3 regions of the Paenibacillus sp. FSL R7-0312 genome follow, and region 1 is predicted to be linked to each of the others. Evidence: riboswitches for the same ligand, from Rfam matches in the RefSeq annotation. Region 1 holds a riboswitch; each other region holds the start of a gene.

What was found. Region 1 has a riboswitch for cyclic di-GMP ahead of MKX70_RS04835 (bifunctional diguanylate cyclase/phosphodiesterase). Riboswitches for the same ligand answer to the same signal wherever they lie in the genome.
Region 2: another riboswitch for cyclic di-GMP. It lies ahead of MKX70_RS33375 (choice-of-anchor A family protein); the one in region 1 lies ahead of MKX70_RS04835 (bifunctional diguanylate cyclase/phosphodiesterase).
Region 3: another riboswitch for cyclic di-GMP. It lies ahead of MKX70_RS03325 (choice-of-anchor A family protein); the one in region 1 lies ahead of MKX70_RS04835 (bifunctional diguanylate cyclase/phosphodiesterase).

Annotation. Positions count from the first base shown of each region.
Region 1 covers NZ_JBBORE010000001.1:1,159,107-1,167,684, forward strand. The annotation lists gene MKX70_RS04825 (IS91 family transposase) at 1-496, opposite strand, end outside; gene MKX70_RS04830 (mechanosensitive ion channel family protein) at 685-1,938, opposite strand; gene MKX70_RS04835 (bifunctional diguanylate cyclase/phosphodiesterase) at 2,237-5,107, opposite strand; cyclic di-GMP riboswitch class I at 5,179-5,274, opposite strand; RNA gene ssrA (transfer-messenger RNA) at 5,690-6,054, opposite strand; gene smpB (SsrA-binding protein SmpB) at 6,257-6,736, opposite strand; gene rnr (ribonuclease R) at 6,962-8,578, opposite strand, start outside.
Region 2 covers NZ_JBBORE010000001.1:774,948-783,525, forward strand. The annotation lists gene MKX70_RS03290 (ATP-binding cassette domain-containing protein) at 1-339, opposite strand, end outside; gene MKX70_RS03295 (Gx transporter family protein) at 359-922, opposite strand; gene MKX70_RS03300 (NusG domain II-containing protein) at 906-1,295, opposite strand; gene MKX70_RS03305 (HD domain-containing phosphohydrolase) at 1,503-3,083, opposite strand; gene MKX70_RS03310 (alpha/beta hydrolase) at 3,534-4,499, opposite strand; gene MKX70_RS33370 (LPXTG cell wall anchor domain-containing protein) at 4,743-4,994, opposite strand; partial or broken gene MKX70_RS33375 (choice-of-anchor A family protein) at 5,793-6,616, opposite strand; cyclic di-GMP riboswitch class I at 6,698-6,787, opposite strand; gene MKX70_RS03325 (choice-of-anchor A family protein) at 7,292-8,578, opposite strand, start outside.
Region 3 covers NZ_JBBORE010000001.1:783,870-789,616, reverse strand. The annotation lists gene MKX70_RS03350 (MTH1187 family thiamine-binding protein) at 73-381, shown strand; gene MKX70_RS03345 (sugar phosphate isomerase/epimerase family protein) at 432-1,211, shown strand; tRNA gene MKX70_RS03340 (tRNA-Thr) at 1,294-1,365, shown strand; gene MKX70_RS03335 (ASCH domain-containing protein) at 1,562-1,984, shown strand; gene MKX70_RS03330 (hypothetical protein) at 2,422-2,799, opposite strand; cyclic di-GMP riboswitch class I at 3,613-3,705, shown strand; gene MKX70_RS03325 (choice-of-anchor A family protein) at 3,788-5,747, shown strand, end outside.

The DNA of each region.
Region 1 (8,578 bases):
CACGGCTGTATAGACCGTAGCGCCCTACCATCCGTATATGCTTCGGCGGGATGTGCTGCACCAGGTCGTAAGTAAATTTCATCACGGGCGAGACCACACATACCCGTTTACCCGTTCGGTGATCTGCATACCAATAATGGACTTTATGGTAATCATAGCTGACGACCCGGTACTCCGCGATCGCTGGACGTGCTAAATATCGTCCTATATATTTTGCGGCTCCCCGCGCATCTATCATCCGTTGCTCCGCATTCACGCAAAACCCCTTCGGGTAACGCTGGTACAACTGATTCACCAGTCTTCTTACCCGTTCGTCCTCCGGATACCATTTCATCATGAGATCCAGCAGTAGCTTTTGCCACGACTTTCGTAAGTACTCATACGAGATAAACTCTGCCTTTTTCCACTCCTTGTTCCGGTCCAGCGCACCTTCTGTAATGAGTGAATGGATGTGCGGGTTAAACTTTAAAGCGATGCAGGGTAGAAGCACGCGCACAGTTTCTTAGGCTGCGAAAGCGTAGTTGTTTTGTTGTTTGCCGTTTAATAGGCTTTAGCGTAGCGTTGATGAAGCTTACCCTCAATAATCCCGGCAGTTGATCAGCCCACCTTCAGACGGAGCCGTAGGGAATCGCCGCCCTGCCCGAAGATAAAGGCACACAAGCCTTTACGGATGCAATCATATCTTCAGTATCCTATCGAATACTCTCTTCTTTCTTTTAAGTTAAGGATATCTTGGCCCGTCGGGTTCTGAAAAATACGAAGTCCAAACAAAGGGATAATCGCAAAAATGTGATCAAAGATATCAGACTGGACCGCCTCATACACACCCCAGGTAGTCTCATTGCTGAACGCATAAATTTCTAAGGGCAGTCCGCTGTCTCCTGCTTCCAGCTGTCTGACAATGAGCGTCATATTCTTATGGATTTTAGGATGATTGCGCAGATATTCTTGGACATATTCTCTGAACACCCCGATATTCGTTAGCTGTCTCCCATTAACCTTGCTCTCCATATTGATATGATGTTCGATATTATAGGCGTTAATTTCATCGATTCTTGTAGTGATGTAATCGCTAAGGTAGTGAACCTTACGGAACTCCTCAATCATTTCTTTTGTACAGAAACATATGCTGCTAGTATCAATACAGACACTTCGTTTCATCCTTCTGCCCCCAGAGGCTTCCATGCCCCGCCAATTTTTAAAAGAGTCTGATATCAGGGCATAACTTGGAATCATGGTAATGGTTTTATCGAAATTCATCACCTTTACCGTATTTAGCGTAATATCTATGACATTACCGTCGGCATTATATTTAGGCATTTCAATCCAGTCCCCTACACGAACCATATCGTTAGAGGATAATTGAACACCTGCCACCAAGCCCAGTATCGAATCTTTGAAGACTAGCATAAGAACAGCGGATAACGCTCCCAGTCCACTAAGAAGAATCAGCGGATTCTGACCCATGAGGTTAGAAATCACCACAATCGCACCAATAATATACAGAAAAATCTTCGCAACCTGGATGTAGCCCTTGATCGGCCTAATCTTGGACACTTCATACGTACGATAAATAGTATCAATGGCATCAAGAAGTGCATTGAGTACCCTGATCGTTACAATAATCATATAAGCTAAGGCAACCTTTACAATAAAAGATTGATACAGCGGAAAAATAGGCGCAGCGTAATAGATGATAAAGGCTGGAGCGAGATGCGACAGCTTGTGAAATACTTTTTTCTCCAAAAAAATATTATCCCACGTATACCGGTTGTTATTGATAATATGAATAATGATCTTAAGTACGATTCTTTTGGCTACAAGATTGGCCGTTACAGAGAGTACAGCAATACATAAGACCATGATGATGTTCGAGAGATACACAACCATTTGGTCGCTCGCTCCATATCCTGCTAGGTGCTCTCTAATAAAATTCATCATTTCCTCCTGACAGAGTGCATATTAGCCTACAATTATAGATTATTGTCAGGGATTAAGCAAAATTAAAACAAAAACAATCTGGTTAGACGATAGAGCAAGCAGTTCTGCTAAAAATAAAAAGACCACCATAAGAAGGTGATCTCACTGATAATAAGATGGAGCCGAGGGGAGTCGAACCCCTGTCCGAAGATAACGGCACATAAGCTTCTACGAGTGTAGTTACAGTTTTGATGTCACCCTAGAAGCCCCCCGTACGACACCATAATACATAGAAAGGCAGCTTATCGGCACTCCCTTATAAGAAATTCCTTACCTCTTCACATTGTACCGGTTTGCTTATTAAATATCCCTGGACATCATCACACTCCAATTCACGCAGCAAGTTCAATTGTTCCTCCGTTTCGACGCCTTCCGCGACAACTTTTAAACCGATGCTATGAGCGATGAAAATGATAGCTTTCACAATGGACACATCGTTGGATTGGCTCTGAATGTTACGAACGAAGGACTGATCAATTTTAAGGAAATCGATTGGGTAGTTCACAAGATAGTTCAATGAAGAATACCCAGTGCCAAAATCATCAATGGAGATCTTAACGCCTAACTTTCTTATCTCCTGTAAAGTGGAGAGTACCTGTTCTTCATTGTTCATACTTATATTTTCAGTAATCTCCAGCTCCAAGTATCGTGGATCAAGCTGGGTCTCGTTCAAGATGCCAGAGATGTTCCGAACCAGATCCTTATCCTTAAATTGCCTTACGGATAGATTAACGGAGACACAGACTGGCTTGTAGCCCTCATTCTGCCAAGCTTTGTTTTGCGAACAAGCTGTCCGTAACACCCATTCTCCAATGGGGCTAATCAGTCCGCTTTCTTCGGCAATCGGTATAAATTCCGCGGGGCTAATCATGCCCTGAACTGGATGGCGCCATCGAATCAGAGCCTCTAGTCCGATAATTTGGCCTGTCTTCAATTCCATCCGGGGCTGATAGAATAGTTCAAACTCATGATTATCTAAAGCTTTATGAAGCATCGTCTCCAAGCTCATTTGGTTTGACAATGACGTATTAAGCTTCCCCTCATAGAAACTGTAACCATTACGCCCTGTCTTTTTAACCATATACATCGCTTGATCTGCATTCTTAATAAGTTCCATCTCACTGTCTCCATCCGTTGGAAAGAGGCTGATACCAATACTTGGTGTAGTATACACCTCGTGATCACTTAGCGAAATGGGTATCTTAAATGCCGCAAGAACAGCTTGGGCAATTTGTTCCGATTGTTCACGGGTCACATTGGGAAGTAAGGCGATGAATTCATCTCCACCCATTCTTGAGAGGATCGCATCCTGACCAAGACATTCTTGAACCCTCACAACTACCAGCTTTAATAACTGATCGCCCTTTGTATGACCGAACGTATCATTTACCATCTTAAACCGATCGACATCGATGAACAGGATTGCGGCTGTGTGACCATGGTCGTCGGCTTCCTTCAAGTAAGCTTGTAACCGTTGATTAAAGTTGACTCTATTGGGTAAACCGGTCAAGCAGTCGTAATAGGCGAGGAGTTGAATCTCAGCAAACATGCTTTGAAGTCTGGTGGCCGTATCCTTGCTGTTAGATATAAGCGTATTAATTTCTTGTATAAAGCTGCCTTTCCAGTTCACGCTCTGGTTCTCGGCTATTTTCTCAGGTAAATTAGTGGTTGTGTGGGTTAAAAGCTTAATCGGTCGAACAATGATTTCACTGATCACATTAGAAATAAAAATAAATATCAATCCACAGGCCAATAAAACACTGAATATTTTTATGTAGTAGCTATACAAGCGGTCACGATAGGGGGCAATTGGTGCCTCGACAATAACACTCCAATCACCCAGTTCCGGAATTGTCATGATCTTGAAATAGGAGGATTCTCCCCATCTGTTCATTGGATTTCTGATAGCATCCGGGAACCAGTGATACAAACCGCCAATTATTTCACTTGCTTCGCCCCTTTCTGCCCAGTTATACGGGTTCATAACGGCCAGATCATCACGAGTACTCGCAATAACCCTGTCATTCCGGTCTACGATTGTGACATTCATTAGTCTATTATTCGCCAGCTTTTTTAACTCCGTTGTAACATAGTTAAGATTGAGCACACCTACGGCCGCCCCTGTAAATTCGCCGCTAATCATAATAGGGGAGCCCACAACGACAATGGGTTCGTTAACGCAACCTCTTCCAAGAAACACATCGGAAACAACGAATTGGTGTTTTTCTCTCATATATTCAAAGTAAGGCCGATCCGAGAAGTTTAAGCCAATCGTTGACTTTCCTTTGTTATTTAGTAATGGAGAGAACAGCTTTGTAACTCCGTTGCGATCAGCAATGTATGAAGTAGTAAAATCCGGATATAACGCCAGTAGATAAGCCATTTGGCGCTGCAAGGAATCGATCTCTTCCATCCTATTCTCAGCCGCCGCCATCGATAAAGTATTCACTGCGGCAACATGAACTTCTCCCCACTCTGTAAGATCATTGCGGATGATAGCGGAATCTCGTTCAGTCTCTGACTTTATTTTTTCATTCATGTTGTGATACTGTTCATGACCGATCATCACCGTCACCAGAAGCAAAGTTATAAAGGTAAACGTGACAAATATGTTGAAAAGCACATCATGAAGAGAGCTCGACATCTTGCGTTTTTGGAATGATGGCCATTTAAGAAGAGGCAGATAAGTAAAGATTAAACTGGAAATCAATACATTTAAAATACCATTCACGGCATCCTTAAGCACAACCAGCAGGGAAGCGGTAAAATTCATATCCAGGGCATAACGATAGAATACCCATATGAGAGGCATCCCTAAAATCATCCAATATAGGCTATCAAAAAGAACAATCCTTTTCCCTCTGTAGAAGACGCCGACAAATAAAGTTTCCAGCACAAAAACAAGCATAGCGTAAGGATGATTCCAAAGAAACAACGTGTAACCATTTACAATAACCGATGCCACTAAAGCCCATTTAAGACCATATATCCGCAATATCAAAAAGGTGAATATACTACCGAAGATAAAATTGACCCCCAGCAATAGGGATAGGCTGAGCATATTACCTAGTAGTCCAAAAATAATCAGAGCTATGATAAATACAATCGACTTATTAAATATACTCACTGTTCTCCCACCTTATGAATCAGGCCCATTGCAACAAAAAAACTCTCCCGAAAAGGAGAGGTTTCCTTGCCTTCGGTAACTGGCTGGCATAACATATCCAAATTGGACATGTGATAGCCCCTGTAGTTTTGCGACCCCGTTTTTCAACGAGTGTGCCCTATTATTATTGAGATTATCTGAAAGACAATACATTATTCGACATTAATCTACAAGCTGACACTAATTATAGTTGATACTGCTGGGTGTTACAACCAATTTCTACATTTCCGTATGGCACCGTTCATATCAACTTATAGCAGGTAGGAGTGCTCAGACTGCAACGATCTCTTCTTTGGTCAAAATCGAAGGGCGGATGATGGGTATGGAAGGCGAAAACACACGCCGAAGGGGGAGCATATTTATCACGGGTTACGTGGAGGCCAAAGCCACCGGTCTCCGTATAGCCTCAGTGAAACTCACTGTATCCATTAACAGCAAGCCCCCGAAACCGCGTCACAGCAAGCCTTTTAACCACCACGTATAGTCCAAAACAGCCGCCGAAATGAAAAAAGACACCCCTAAAGGTGTCTTCACTGATACTCCATATGGAGCCGAGGGGAGTCGAACCCCTGTCCGAAGATAACGGCACATAAGCTTCTACGAGTGTAGTCACGGATTTGATGTCACCCGAGTATCGCCCCGTAACCGGCTATACGTTGGGTCAGCCTGATTGTCTTCTTCAGCTCACCGCAGGCGGAGATGAGACAGCGTATCCCACTACTTGTTAGCCCCTATCCCTGTCACATGGGCGATGCAGGGTAGAAGCACGCGCACAGTTTCTTAGGCTGCGAAAGCGTAGTTGTTTTGTTGTTTGCCGTTTAATAGGCTTTAGCGTTGATGAAGCGGACGCGTCCCCACTACTCGCTACTCATGCTCGAACTATCCCCGTCGAATCCAAGAACGGCCCCTCATTAGAAAGGGCGCTTCGGATTAACGGATCAATGACAAGCATACATGCTGATCCGGTTCACAGCTATCTTGATCAAGATGGCTGTTCAGAAGCAATAAGTTTTACTTACACAGTATAGCACATTTATCAACACTTTAACACGTAGGTTAAAGGAATTGAAGGTCGAATCTGGAACAATTGGGCGCCAGGTGGTTACCAGTCTAGCGGGCGATCTTCTGTTTGTCGCGCAGCACACGCTGGATATCACGCTGAGCATCGCGCTTCGCGGCGGAGTCGCGCTTGTCGTATTCCTTCTTACCTTTACCAAGGCCGATCAGCAGCTTGGCGTAGCCATTGCGCACATAAATCTTCAGCGGCACAATCGTGAAGCCATCCCGCTTCGAGGAACCGAGCAGCTTGTGAATCTGTTCCTTATGCATGAGCAGCTTACGTGTACGCGTTGGATCGGTAGGGTTGGCGCGGTTCCCTTGTTCAAAAGGGCTGATATGCATATTGTGAATATGAATCTCACCGTTCCGGATGGTAGCAAAAGCGTCCCCGATGTTAGCGCGGCCGTTACGCAGCGATTTGATCTCTGTACCCGTCAGAACCAAACCCGCTTCATACGTATCCTCAATAAAATAATCATGGGAAGCTTTTTTGTTCTGGGCAAGCACTTTCCCGTCTGCTTTTTTACCCATGAAAGTCACTCCTTGAATTGAATTCCCGGCCCGTTATGAACGGACACCAGGTCTATATTGTATCAAAAGCCAAGCAGGCAGTGCAAGGAAGGATCACCCTATCCCGAGCAATCATTTTGACATATGGGTGTCAGGAAGTGCTACGTTTCAGGTGAAATAGAAGTCCCCTTATATTCTAAAAAAGCACTGTCCCCCTAAAGGAACAGTGCCTTCTATTAATTCTGCCTAGGCCTGAGGTTTCTTCTTCCGCTTTCTGCGGCCGCCGCCCTCCGGATTGCCGCTCTTGTCGCCAGCGCCTGCCGGTGCCGGATTAGTGGTCTCCACGTTGCCTGGAGTCACAGAAGTGCCGATGAAGACGCCGCCTTTCTTCTTCTTGCGGCGGCTCTTGCCCTCCGGCGCTGCGCCGTTGCCTTCGCTTCCGAGGCCGCTGCCGAGGTCTTCGCGGCTGCGGAACCGTGTGCTCGCGTCCACGCCGCGCAGCTCACCGCCCGCCTGCTCGGCTCCGCCCCCGCTTGGCGCGCCGTAGCCGCCCTTGCCGGAGCCGAAGCCGAAGGCAATGCCGCGTCCCCCGGCACTGCCTCCGCCGTCTCCGCCGCGGCCTCTGCCGCGCTCACGCTCGCGCGGAGCACCTGATCCGCCGGCTTCGCCCCGGCGGTCCGCCTTCGCCGCGCTGCCCGCTGCGGAGGCGGCTGCAAGTGCACGCCGCGCGGCCGCTTCCGGCCCGCGGCCGCGCTTACGGCCGCCTGCTGCGCCGCCGTCTTCAGCCGGCGCTACACCTGCGCGCGGCTCTTCACCAGCGCCAGCCTCAGCGCCGCCGCCCTTAACTGCACCGCCAAAGACACCGGCGCCAGCGCTGCCGCTCTTGCCTTTACCTTTGGCGCCGAATCCAGCCGCACCGGCAGCTGCACCGCCGTTCTTGCCCTTCCCGGCGCCTTTAGCCGCACCAGCCGCTGCGCGGCCAGGCTTACCCTTACCTCCGCGGCCCTTGCCAACGCCGCCAGCCTTACCCGCAAATGGCTTGCCGGAGCCGCCGGCACCAGGGCGTCCGGCCTTGCCGCCGCGTCCGCCGTAGTTCCGGTGGTCGCCAGCCGCGCGCGGCTTCATATCAACCAGTTCGAAGTCAATCGTATGATCGTCCATGTTGACCTTGGCCACACGGATCTTCACCTCGTCTCCGATGCGGAACACTTTGGAGGTACGCTCACCGATGAGGGCCATGTGGGCTTCATCGAAGTGGTAATAATCATCGCTCAGTGCGCTGAGCCGGATCAGACCTTCTACCGTGTTATCCAGCTCGATGAACATTCCGAAGCTGGTCACGCTGCTGATCATGGCATCGAATTCTTCGCCTACCTTATCCTGCATGAACTCCGCTTTCTTCAGCTGCTCAGTGTCACGTTCAGCCTCTACCGCTACACGCTCGCGTTCGGAGGACTGCTGGGCGATATCCGGCATCCGCGAAGCCAGATACTCATGACGTTTCTCCGTCAGAGCTCCTCCATTCTCCACCACCTCACGCATGACGCGGTGAATGACAAGGTCGGGATAACGGCGGATCGGCGAGGTGAAGTGGGAATAGAATTCTGCAGCCAGTCCGAAGTGACCCGTACTCTCGGCATCGTATTTCGCCTGCTTCATGGAGCGCAGCATCATCGTGCTAATGACCGTCTGCTCTTTGGTTCCCTGAATCTGCTCCAGCAGATCCTGCAGCGCACGCGGATGAACGGAATTGCCGCGACCCTTGACGTGGTAACCGAAGTTAGCGGCGAAGGCCATGAAATTCTGCAGCTTCTCCGGATCCGGATCTTCATGAATCCGGTACAGGAATGGCACCTTCAGCCA
Region 2 (8,578 bases), 380 kb from region 1:
GATATCTTCCTCTACCGTCTGTCCGATGAACTGGTTATCCGGATTCTGGAACACCATCCCGATGCATCGCCGGATGTCTCCAATCGTCTCTTCCTGCAGCGTATGTCCGCAGACAGTAATCTCCCCGGCACTCTTGGGCAGCAGTGCATTCAGAAGCTTGACGAGCGTAGATTTCCCGCAGCCGTTGGGTCCTACAATGCTTACCCATTGGCCCTGCGGGATAGACACGTTTATGTCATGGAGAATCGGATGCTCCGGATCATATCCGAACGAGACTCCCGCAAGCGTAATAACGGCCGGTTCCTCACCGGCCTCTGTATCTTTGTACGATTGATTCATGTTAGTCATCCTTCCGCAGCTAGTGGCCCGGTCCGTTCAGGAACTCTTCAAACAAGGATATTTTGGATAGCGAGTCTACGACATACCGCACGGCGAAGCCGACAGCAATCCCCGTCACAATCCCGGTAATCAGCAGAATCGGCAAGTAGTAGAAAATACTCGTTGAATTGAATACAAACGAGGCCGCAAGCAACTGGCCTGTATTATGAGCCAGGCCCCCTGCAATACTGATTCCGATGACACTGAACCTCTTGCCCCCCAGCTTGACCAGCGCGAACATGACCACAAAACTGAACAACGAGCCGAACAGGCTGAAGAGCAGACTGGACAGTGTGCCAAGCAGAAATGCAGTCAGCAGCGTCTTCAGAATGACGAGCACGAACACATCTCGTCCACGCAAAAAGTAAATACAGGTCAAAATCATAATATTGGCGAACCCCAGCTTGGCTCCGGGCATCAGCCCCATTCCCGCAAGCGGAATCTGAGCCTCGACAATACTCAGCACTACGGCAACGGCCGCGAAAATCGCAATAATGACCGTCCGTTTCAGCGCTGTAGCCGATTCACTACTGGACATAGGCATCTACTTCATCCTCCCCCGACCCGCTTGCAATTTCAACTAATACCCGGTGCGGAAGGCATACTATGGTCTGCTTGGGCAGCGTGATAAATCCAAAGCCGAGACATACCTGATCGGGACAATCCGCATCGTACATCTCAATCCCGTAATCATGCACCTTCAAAATGTTATAGCCCCGATCTGTGCGAATATCAATGGTTTGCTCTTCTTTGGTAAGCGTTACTGTTTTGAACAGCTTGCCGTCTACCGTTATATTGGCCGTAAGTTCCTTGCCCGGCCCACCTTTATCAGCATCATTTGAAAGCCATCTCGGCACAAGAAAAGCGAGCGCAGCAATCAAAACGATAGAAATCAGCAGCACATCTGCGCGTTTCATAGAAATCTCCCTTATTTTTTAATTAAAATCCAGACTTAATAATTATAACGGTCCGCCCGCAATCCTTCAATGAATGTAGTCGTTAATTGTCGCATTTCAATGGCAGTTCACAAAATAGGCACGCAAAGCAGAAGCGGAACCCTCCATAAACTGGATGGCATCCGCTTCTGCAAGAAATATAAGGATAACCGGAAGAACGCTGCATCCTTATCCTGTTTTGACGGTATAGCCTGTTTGAAGAGGTTCCGGCTTCCGCCCAAAGTAAGACAGAAACAAGCCGGCGAATTCCGGGTCCCATTGAGTACCCCTTCCCTGCTCTAGAATAGCCAGCGCCCGGTCGTGATCCATCCCTTTACGGTAAGGGCGGTTAGAAGTCATAGCATCATAGGCATCCGCCACAGCGATAATCCGGCCATGTAAAGGAATATTCGTACCGGCAAGTCCATCCGGATATCCTTTACCGTCATAACGTTCATGATGGGAACGGACGCCGCCCAGATAGGGTACCATCTTTTCGACCGGTTCAATCTGCCGCAGAATATTCTCTCCAAGCACAGGATGGCTCTTAATCTGGTCGAACTCCTCATCGGTCAGGGCTTCTTCCTTAAACAGGATGCTGTCTCTCACCCCAATCTTACCAATATCATGCAGCAAGGCCGTCTTACGCAGATCGTCCAACTGCTGCCCGGTTAGTCCAGCCAGCTGGCCGATAATCACAGAATATTCCGCGACACGCAGGGAATGCCCTGCTGTGTAAGGATCACGGGCATCCAGCGCCACTGCGAGTGTAGTGAAGTAGCTGTCGAGCAACTGCCGGTTCTGTTGCTCCCGGGCCTGCAGTCCCCGGACCATCATGTTAAATCCTGCTACAAGCTTGGAGAATTCATCAGAGTACTCATCCTGCATCTGCACCAGGTAGCCGTCCTTCACCTGATTCATCGCCTGATACAACTCATTAATAGGATGCTGCACACTGTTGGTCAGCAGCCATGCTGCAATGGAGGAGAAGAGGGTGCCGATCAGCAGCACCATACTTGCCCAAGCCCAGTAACTTTGAAGCCCCACCACAACTACAGGACCCTCCTGACCATTCAGGCGAATATGGGTAGCCATGATGAACAGGAACAGCGGAAAGGTGCCGATCAGCATGCAGCTCACCAGAAATTTGGGACGGATAGGTACGAATACATGACCTTCCAGAGAAAAGTCGACACCGTACTGCTCCAGCGCCCGGTTCCTGAATTCTTTGATCAGCGGAATAATGGCCGTACAGGTCAGAAAAAATTCAATCAGCGCATGCATACACGACACAAGAACAGCGCCGCACATAGCCAGAATCAGATAAAAATACGGGATAGTGATCCAGCCGTTGTAGATCATCCAGAAGGTCATCAGGACAGCCGGGAGGGACAAGCCCAGAAGGTGAGGCCCCATAATCCGCTGAACCGCGCGCTTCGGCAATTGATGTGTATGCAGATACGCCTCTTCCAGCATAGACAAAGTAAGGTTATCTTCATACAGCGCAGTGCGTACCGGTCTGATCTGATTGATAAAAACCCCGATCTCCATGACCGCCATAATCACGAATGACAAGGCGAGCACAAGCAAGAGCCTGAAGTATTCGATGCTGCTAATCTCCAGAGAGGAGAGCAGGATCAAACTCCCTACCGCCAGCACCGCTACTGCTGAGCCGAATATATAATTCCGGATCTGATTCCCCAAAAATCTTCTGTATAATCCCATCTGTCCCATCATCCGTCCCGGCCTCAGCCCAATATCGGCTTGCATTTCTATATATCACATGTTATAGTAATATAATATTTGTTTTCGTGTATGATTATCCCCATCAAGAAGATGTCAGGCCGATAAATTACTTGTCTTTATTATCGGCAGTTTGGACACAAAATCTTACGTTTTCTTGCAGTACTTTTCCTTTTTATGAGATTAAATTCGAACATAGCATTCCGATTCGCACTGGCGCGGCCACGGAGCCGCAAGGACAAAAGAGAGGTAGGGCTTTTGTCGTATTGGAAGGATTTCTCTCGCCACACGGCTGCTGGAAATAACAAGGAACAACGACACCCGTTTCGCTCACAAACGGCGGGGGATTCATATACCGATAAGACATGGCTGTGCTGCTTCCCTGACGCAGGGAAAGGCCCCATGTGTGGAACATAATAAGCGCCCGATACCCGCTGTTTGCGGATATCGGGCGCGTCTACGTTCCGGGGACTTTTTTTAGACCCAATCAGCCGCTGCCGGGCTGTGTACATAACGTTCCACGAAGTCGCCTACTGTGCGGATATACTCCCTTTTATCCGTATCATAGGCAAGACCATGCCCCGCTCCATGCACCACCAACTTCTCCTTAGGACTCTTGCAGGCACCATACAGCTCATCCATCATCGCAAAAGGCACAAACTTATCCGCATCTCCATGGATAAACAGAATCGGCACCCGGGCTTTACGCACCTGTTCCAGCGCTGACGCTTCACCGAAATAATAGCCTGCCTTCATCCGCGTTACCAGGCTGGCAATCTGCACAAAGGGGAAGCCCGGCAGATGATACATCCGCCACAGCTGGTAAGTCAGTTGCGCTTTGACTGAGGTGTAGCCGCAATCAGCGACAACGGCTTTGACCTGCGGAGGAAGCTGTTCACCGGCGGTCATTAGCACTGTCGATCCGCCCATAGATACGCCATGCAGCACAATTTGCGCCTCTGGCCCGGTCTCCTGCAGAATAAATCCGATCCACTGCTGATAATCACGGCGCTCCGGCCAACCGAAGCCAATGTAGTCCCCTTCGCTTTTCCCGTGACCTCTGGCGTCGGGCAGCAGTACATTATATCCCAGGTTGTCATAATAGTTTTTGGCGGTTGCCCCCATATCCTTAGCCTTGCCGGAATAACCGTGGGCAATAATTACGGTACGGCCCGCAGCACGCTCTGAAGCCAGATAGTAGCCTCGCAGCTTCAGTCCATCATCCGAGACCAGCTCCACTTCCCGAAAGTTCTGCCGTGCTACCCATTCCGCCCCTTCCCCCCACGAAGCCCCGGCTACCGGCGGGTCCACCTTCAGATCCGGCGTCTTGCCCAGGAATTCTTTGGGTGCCCGCTTAATAGCCACTCCATAAAAGTACAATCCGGCATAAGCCAAAATCCCCGCGACAACAACCAGCACCACTAGCAGGTATATACTCCACATAACGTTCACCCTTTCAGTAATAACCATTTCTTTGAGGAAATGTGTATTCTTGCTTATGAATAATTTGAGCCTAGTATAGCATGGTATCCGTCCAACTAAAAACACCGCCGTCAGTCCGGCGCTGCCTGCTTCGCCCAAGTGGTAAGCTGCGATTAGAATGCGCCCCCGTATACAAAAAGGCTGCTTCCCGGAGAATCTCTCTCCGGCAGCAGCCCTCATCCAAACACAGCGGCTTAACAATAATTATTTGCGCTTGTTCACTCTGGCGGTTCTTCTAAGAAGCAGGCCCAGACCGGCAAGAGCAACACCCGCAATATAGTACGGCGCAGGACTTGATTCACCCGTCTGCGGCAGGGTTTGCTCTGCAGTCACACTGCCCAGAGGAATCTCGTCATCCGTAATGATTTCTTCAGGTGCCGGTCCTGCTACCGGTGAAGGTGCAGGTGCAGGTGCAGGAACCTCCACAACTGGCTGTGGCGCTGTTGTTGTCAGCATCGTCACAACCGGTGATGCTGCCGGCCCGAGAGGAACCGGGTCATCATTAATAGTAGTGTCGGTATCAGTCACAATAGTCCCAATCACTGTCGGAGCGGTTGATGTCGGAAATACGAAGCTTGGGACAAAAACACTCGTGCTGGTTGCTGTCGGTACCGCGGTCGGCGTTGCTGCCGGTGTTACCGTTGGCGTCGGCGTTGCTGTTGGCACTATTGTCGGCGTTGCTGTCGGTGTTGCCGTTGGCGCTACTGTCGGTGTTGCCGTTGGCGCTGTTGTCGGCGTTGCTGTCGGTGTTGCCGTTGGCGCTGTTGTCGGCGTTGCTGTCGGTGTTGCCGTTGGCGCTGTTGTCGGTGTTGCAGTCGGCGTTGCCGTTGGCGCTGTTGTCGGTGTTGCAGTCGGCGTTGCCGTTGGCGCTGTTGTCGGTGTTGCAGTCGGTGTTGCAGTCGGTGTTGCCGTTGGCGCTGTTGTCGGCGTTGCAGTCGGTGTTGCCGTTGGCGCTGTTGTCGGCGTTGCCGTTGGCGTAGGCGTCGCTGCCGGTGTTGCCGTTGGCGTCGGCGTCACTGCCGGTGTTGCCGTTGGCGCTGTTGTCGGCGTTGCCGTTGGCGTAGGCGTCGCTGCCGGTGTTGCCGTTGGCGTCGGCGTCACTGCCGGTGTTGCCGTTGGCGTCGGCGTCACTGCCGGTGTTGCTGTTGGCGTCGGCGTCACTGAAGGCGTCGAAGTCGGTGTCGGCGGATCTTGGCCTTTATACGGAATATGGTGGGATTCTCCCGATCCTGAGAGCGAAGCTCCGATCAGGTTCCCGTTGATTTGACCATTATTAAATTGAATAGAGGCATATGGAGCCAGCACAGATCCCAAAACTCCGATACCTTCGATTTGAAGACTGGTCGCTTGACTGAAGTTATATAACACTTTACTGTTCATAGCGTTATCCTTATTTCCGTTACCATTAATTCCCGTCCCCATATTCTTCATAGTTACTGAAGTGCCGGAGATATTTACTATAGCTGTTGAGCCATCTGGAATCTTAATTCTCAACTCATTTGCACTAGACAGCTTGCTGCCCTCTACAGTAAATATGTTAACATCCGAATTTGTACCTTCCAAAAAGAAATTACCGGAGTTGGCAGTGGTAACCCCATTAACAGGCTGAGAAGCAAGCTGCTGAGATTTCTCACGAAGTAAACTAAACTCGGCTGAAAAATCTACAACATTTATTTTTTGTTGTAAGCTTCCTGTCCCCCCGCGCGGGCCGCCGCTGCCGCTATAACTCCCCCGTAGACTACATCACCCACGGTTTCTCCCTGGGAATAATACAGATTACCACCAGCGATGAGAGAGTATCCTTCCTTCGTTTCTTCACTAGTAAGACTATGTCCCACAGAGTAATTAACATTTAAATCCACGTTTCCGCCAGCAGCTAATCTGCCTTCAATATCACTATGCTTAACATCAACATCTCCCAAGATGAACACATTATACTTGGATGCATTGCCCGGCAAAGAGTTGCCCTCGGCTTTAACTGAGGTGCTCCCCAGTGAAATAATTCGGCCGCTTCCCACAATCAGAACTGCTATAAGTCCGAACACCGTAAGACGTTTGAATTTTTTTAATTGGAACATACAAGCTCACCTCACAGTTAATATAGATATAGGCCACATTTATATAACAAAAAAAGACCGCCGGAAAGAGGTTGCTCTCTTTACGGCAGTCGGACGATCGTTGCGCTCCATCGCGCTTTAGACTCCTGGACTTTGCGTCCCGTCCTTTCGAACGGTTTGCGTTTATACGTCAGTGAAAGATTAGGTTGTGAAATTATGTACTAAATCAAACTTTTATACTAATGTCTATGATATTCATTACTTTGGAACTAATTTTAGTTTATCCGCTATCAAGGCTGATTGTCAATGAAATCCTTTGAAACATCTGGTAATAGATTATATCTACCGATTCACTCCAAAGCACTGTTACAAAAGGTTTTTTTAATTGAAAACATAGCTTTCCCAGCTGAATCCTGATCCTCTCATCGCTCTCGATGGCACCGATAAGGATATTTTCAAACTATGTATAAAGAACTAATTTTAATTTTGAAATTTTAATATATACTCAAGGTCCCATGATCGTAAAGACGCAACTCTTTCTCCTTAGCACATTTGATTTTACGAGGAAATATAATATCAAATGTATATCCCATATAAAAAAGGCTGCTTTGTGGAGAACGTCTTCTCCCAAAGCAGCCTTTTCCCGATTTAGCGGTGATATCGCCAGCCTGTCGGAAAGGATCTTACGAATTGCATTTATTTACGTTTATCTGTTCTGGATCTTCTGCCGAGGAATATTCCCAATCCTGCAAGGGCTAGACCGACCAAGTAATAGGGAGCCGGACTGGACTCACCAGTCTTCGGGAGCGATGCATCCGCAGGTACATTGCCTAACGGAATCTCTTCATCAATGATTGTCACAATTGGCGTTGGACTTGGTGTTGCGCTTGGGCTTGGCGTTAGGGTTGGACTTGGTGTCACCACTAACGGCCGAGGTGTTACTGTTGTCACAGGGCCCAAAGGCAGCGGATCATCAATGATTATTGTATCTGGATTTACAATATAGCCGATTATTGGAGTCGGCGTTGGCACTACATTAATAAAGACGGGCGGTGCAGACGATGGTACTGGTGCCGGTGGTAATGTCGGTGTTGGTGTTGGTGTCGGCGTCGGTGTTGGTGTTGGTTCTGGTGTCGGCGTTGGCGCTGCCGTTGGCGTTGGTGTTGGTGTTGGTGTTGGTGTTGGTGTTGGTGTTGGTGTTGGTGTTGGTGTTGGTGTTGGTGTTGGTGTTGGTGTTGGTGTTGGTGTTGGTGTTGGTGTTGGTGTTGGTGTTGGTGTTGGTGTTGGTGTTGGTGTTGGTGTTGGTGTTGGTGTTGGTGTTGGTGTTGCCGTTGGTGTTGGTGTTGGTGTTGGTGTTGGTGTTGGCGTTGGCGTTGGTGCTGCTGTTGGCGTTGGTGTCGGTGCTGCTGTTGATGTTGGCGTTGGTTCTACTGTCGGTGTTGGTGCCGCCGTTGGCGTTGGTGTTGGTGCTGCCGTTGGTGTCGGTGTTGGCTCTGCCGTTGGCGTCGGTGTCGGTGCTGCTGTTGGCGTTGGTGTTGGCTCTGCCGTTGGCGTCGGTGTCGGTGCTGCTGTTGGCGTTGGTGTTGGTGCCGCCGTTGGCGTTGGTGTTGGTGTTGGTGTTGGTGTCGGTGTTGGCTCTGCCGTTGGCGTCGGTGTCGGTGCCGCCGTTGGCGTTGGTGTTGGCTCTGCCGTTGGTGTCGGTGTTGGCTCTGCCGTTGGCGTCGGTGTCGGTGCTGCTGTTGGCGTTGGTGTCGGTGCTGCTGTTGGCGTTGGTGTCGGTGCTGCCGTTGGCGTTGGTGTCGGTGCTGCTGTTGATGTTGGCGTTGGTTCTACTGTCGGTGTTGGTGCCGCCGTTGGCGTTGGTGTTGGTGCTGCCGTTGGTGTCGGTGTTGGCTCTGCCGTTGGCGTCGGTGTCGGTGCTGCTGTTGGCGTTGGTGTAGGTGCTGCTGTTGGCGTTGGTGTAGGTGCTGCCGTTGGCGTTGG
Region 3 (5,747 bases), 380 kb from region 1:
GGGGCGCTGAAGGGTTACAATTAAGGAGTAAGGAAAGAGGAGACTCATCAAACTTGCAGGAGGGATTTCATAATGGCGATTGGTGAAGTGACCGTTATTCCGATTGGCACTGGCAGTACCAGTCTCAGCAGCTATGTGGCCGATATGCAGCGTGTGCTGCAGACCGTGGAGGGGATTACCTATGAGCTTACTTCGATGGGGACTATTATTGAAGGACCGGTTGCACGGATTCTGTCTGCAGTAGAAGCGCTGCATGAGTCGCCTTTTACTTCAGGAGCACAGAGAGTATCTACCTCGCTTAAAATTGATGACCGTCGTGACAAGTCTTCTACGAGCCGCAGCAAGCTGGAATCCGTGGAACGTAAGCTGCAAGGAGAGTAAGGAGTACCTGTAGTTGTAATCAGATTCAACCTATAAGGAGCGGATCTTTCATGGCAAAGGCCTCACAGCAAATCGGAATTCAAATGTACACACTGCGTGACCAGACAGAGCGCGATTTCCTGGGTACACTGGGCAAAGTGGCGGAGATGGGATACCAGGCGGTAGAATTCGCCGGTTATTTCGGCGTGTCTGCAGGAGAACTGCGCCGTACATTGGACCGGTTGGGTCTTGCTGCGCCTTCGGCGCATGTGGGCCTGGATTTCAGCAGTCTGGATAACATGGAACGGGCGTTAGCCAAAGAAATTGAATATGCGAAGGAACTTGGACTACAATATATGATCACCCCTTCGGCACCGCTTCCGCAGAACCCCTCGATGGAAGATGTGACGGCGGTGATTCCCTTCTTGGAGAAGGCCTCCGCGATGGTCCGTGCAGCAGGCCTGCAGTACGGGTATCACAACCATGATTATGAATTTGCGGAGGTAGACGGCAAAGCAGTCATCGATATATGGCTGGGGCAGATTCCTGCTGAGCATATGTTTGCCGAGTTTGATCTGGGGTGGGTATACAGGGGCGGGGCCCGGCCGATTGACTATGTCTCGCGTTATGCCGGGCGTGTTCCGCTGGTCCACATTAAGGATTTCGGGGCAAATAATGAAGAGACTGACCTCGGGAAAGGGCAGGTTGATTTCGCTAGCGTCTTCGACAAGGCAGAGGAAAGCGGAATTCTGTATTATATAGTAGAGCAAGAGGCTTATGCCGTGTCGTCGCTGGAGAGTGCTAAGCAGGCGCTGGAATATTTCCGCGGGTTGGGGCTTATGCAGGGATAGGAAGAGGTAATAGTCAAAAAGGGTTGCGTTTTCTGCTGAAAGAGTTATAATATTTTTTGTTTGGCAGGGGCAATCCTTTTAAGCTGGTGTAGCTCAGGGGTAGAGCAACGCACTCGTAATGCGTAGGCCGGGGGTTCAATTCCCTTCACCAGCATCCGTAAGAACTCAATAGTGGCGCGGCTTTCCGGGGTTTTGGGGGTCGCGTTTTTTTATTTATTCATCCGATCGTCTACCGGCCCGATGCTTGCTTATGCTTAATACAGAATGCAGGACTAAAATGAAATCAATCTTATTAAACGATTTATATGTTATTCCTAGAGCCTATTTTGTTTATGAGAGGAGGCACTTGTATGAAGTGTCTGACGATTCGCCAGCCTTGGGCAACCTTAATTGAGCTGGGTGAAAAACAGATCGAGACCCGTTCCTGGCCGACGGCTTACCGGGGAGAATTAGCCATCCATGCCGGTATGCAGGTAGATAAGGCCATATGCAGGACAGAGCCGTATCAATCGGTGCTTGCCCGGCACGGCTACACGGCGGATAATCTGCCCTCCGGGGTAATCCTTGCGACCAGCCGGCTGGCTGGTTGCTGCGGGGTTACGCCTCAGCAAGCACAGCAGAACTGGCCGGGCGGGAATGAATATGTGTTCGGCGATTATGCAGAAGGCCGGTATGCCTGGAAGCTGGAGGAAGTCGTTGCGCTGGCTCATCCTATACCTGCCAAAGGGCGCTTAGGTTTCTGGGAATATCCCGTTCTTGAGCAGGAGTGGTGAATCCATTTGTGGCCAAATAAATAAAAATTTCATGCTTATCAGCTGTCAGCGGGTATCATAGGGATATTCAGCGGGTAATCTTCTTATATATATGGAAAGCGGACTCTGCGGTGGTATGCTGCAGGAGCCAGGGCAGAAATGCCGGGAAGGAGCGTATGCATAAGAGATGGGCAGCCTTCTTATCGCATGGCTTTGTATGCTTTGTTTGTTTATTGTGTTTAAGGATCAGGTAAGCCGGAAGATCCTGTATCCCGTAGCGGCTGTGGTTATCTGCGGTACGCTTGGGTATTGGACGATTTTAATGTAATCTTTATCTGGGTATCAGCTTATTTTCAGGTAAGGGATGTAATAGGGTACCCTGAGGTCTTGCCAATCATGGCGGGCCTCTTTTTTATGGGGGAAGTAACGCCGAGAATTAACATAGCCAGAGTTGCTGTTCATCTCAAGGCGGTTGAGTCCGGAGTGCCAAGACCCAAATATCTGCGCATGCGGATAGTAGACTGGGCGGTAATGACATCATCCAGCAGCAGCATCCGTTCATGATAACCCCTGCAGACAAATTTGGCTTCAATGCCAACTTCCAGCTGCTGCTGTGCATAGACCTTCAGACCACGGGCTCTCATCTCGGTGCGGACATCCCGCAGGTCGGCTATGGCTGCACCCGCCGCTGTCCGGAGAACCTCAAGGTAAGGATCGGGTGTGCGCAGCTCTGCGGATAGGATGGAAGCATCGCGTTCAAAGGCGGATAAAATGAGCGGCAGCAAGATATACGATTTCACCAGCATATTGTCCTGGCTCTCTGCTCTGTGCATCAATCTCATCTCCTCCAACGAGAACGTATATTCGTAATTTAACCCGAAGTTCAAAAAAAATCAATGGTATTTAAAAAAAGAGGGCTGTTAATGTGACATAATTCACAATAAAATCGGGAAAATTATTTTATATTAAAATTGAAATAATAAAGTTGTAAATAAATCTGATTAAAAGGAGAATGGCAATGAGTCATGAAGGAAATCTCCGCCGCGGTTTATTGTTTGGGTTATTCCTTAGCGTTCCGCTTTGGGTATCAATGATTGGCTGGATTCAGCTGCTCTAAAAATGGATTTCTGCGTGTGCAGATTTCCAGCCCTCTACACAAACTCCCTAGATATGTCGATTAAAGACTGCTGTGAAAACAGATGAATCTCATAAGGCTTTTACTATATAAGAGCTCTCTTGTATGTCCGGAAACGGGTGGTGTCCTTAAGGAGGATGGCACCCGTTTCTTCAGGTTCACCATGTGAGGTTTGTTTAAGCGAAGATGGGGGGGGCGGGGAGAAAAAGTAGGACTAAAATACTAAATTTTGATATTTGAAATTTAAGGATAATAACTCTGTGAAAAGGAAAAAGTACTGCGGCGAATTAGTGGGATTATCGACCTTTTTCGTCAGGAAGGTATGTTTATAAATTGTATAAAGCCTTATGAATAAAGCGTTTTTTATTTTTTTCATCACAAAAATAGCTGTGAAATGAATTGGAAATATATTGACAATATGCCAAGTGGCATCTAAACTAAAGTTAGTTCTAAAGTAACAAATGTCACAGATTTCTGTTGGGTATTACATAAGCTTTTCCAATTTCATATCAATCATGTACAAACGCAAACCGTTTCGAAAGAGCGGGACGCAAAGTCAGGAATCTGATGCCCCTTAAGTCCGGGCTATGGTCGTCCGGCCGCCGTGAAGCTAACCCTTCGTGGCGGTCTTTTTTTTGTTATAGTTTTGCGACGATTTCATAGAATAGTTGAATAGGAGGTGTAGATTATTGAGAAAAAAATTGCGAAAAGCGGCCGCCTGTATTCTGGCGGGCGTACTGACCGTAAGTAGCGCCTTCACTTGGGGGACGGAGGTAAGGGCAACAGCTGGTGTACCTTACAATCCAACGCCGGTCTTGGGGATTGCCGGGAATTTTAATGCTTTTATCTTTGACGATTTCACGCAAGACAATGATCAAATTGAAGGCCGTCTTGCAGCGGGAGGGAATATTACTCTCTCTGGAGGTTACGGGGTAGCCAGGGCCTACAGGAATTCTTCAGCCACAGACGTACTCGTTGCCGGTAAGAAGTTTAAACATTCGGGTAGCGGAGAAATCTACGGAAACGTTGTGTATGGGGACACCATTGAAGCCAATGAGCCTATTGTGAATATTATAGGCGCGAAGAAGCAGGGAAGCCCGATTGATTTCCCGGCTGAGAAGCAGTATCTGATCTCGCGTTCTGCAGCATACGGGGCATTGTCCGCTACGAAAGAAATTGGCAATAATAATTATGGAACACTTACAATAAGTGCGCCGGATCTTTTCAACGTAGTTCACCTGGATGCGGCAACGCTGGCGAATACAAACAATATTCAATTCAACATTGCCCAGAATGCCACGTTAATTATTAACATAAGTGGAGCTACGGTCAATGTACCAAGTTTCGCAATGAATAACGGCAAAGCAGGTCAAGTGTTGTTCAACTTCTACGAAGCGACCAAGGTGAATATTGCGTATACCACCTTTTTGGGGACGATACTGGCGCCTAAGGCGGATGTCAATTATTCCGGTGCAGAGCTATACGGAACGCTAATTGCCAAGTCTTTTGCCGGCGGAGTAGAAATGCACCTAGGAACATACCAGGGAGATGGACCGCCGCCAAGTCCGACGCCGACCGCAACACCAACCCCCAGCCCATCGCCAACACCAACCGTAACACCAAGCCCTACACCAACAGTGAAACCGACTGCAACGCCGACGGTGAAGCCAACTCCCACACCAACAGTGAAACCGACACCGACGGTAAAACCGACACCAACAGTGACGCCAACGCCGACAGTGAAACCGACACCAACAGTGATGCCAACGCCGACAGTGAAACCAACACCGACAGTGAAACCGACGCCGACACCTAAGTGTACTCCGTCGCCAACACCGACAGTGAAACCAACGCCGACAGTGAAGCCGACACCGACAGTGAAGCCGACACCGACAGTGAAACCGACACCAACTGTGACGCCAACGCCGACAGTGAAACCGACACCAACGGTGACGCCAACGCCGACAGTGAAACCGACACCAACGGTGAAACCAACGCCGACAGTGAAGCCAACACCGACAGTGAAACCGACACCGACAGTGAAACCAACACCGACAGTGAAACCAACACCGACAGTGAAACCGACACCGACAGTAAAACCAACACCGACAGTGAAACCGACACCAACGGTGAAACCAACGCCGACAGTGAAGCCAACACCGACAGTGAAGCCGACACCGACAGTGAAGCCGACACCGACAGTGAAACCGACACCAACTGTGACGCCAACGCCGACAGTGAAACCAACGCCGACAATGAAGCCGACACCGACAGTGAAGCCGACACCGACGGTGAAACCAACGCCGACAGTGAAGCCAACACCGACAGTGAAACCAACACCGACAGTGAAACCGACACCAACGGTGACGCCAACGCCGACAGTGAAACCGACACCAACGGTGACGCCAACGCCGACAGTGAAACCGACACCAACGGTGAAACCAACGCCGACAGTGAAGCCAACACCGACAGTGAAACCGACACCGACAGTGAAACCAACACCGACAGTGAAACCAACACCGACAGTGAAACCGACACCGACAGTAAAACCAACACCGACAGTGAAACCGACACCAACGGTGACGCCAACGCCGACACCAACAGCAGCACCAACACCGACACCAACGGTGACGCCAACGCCGACACCAA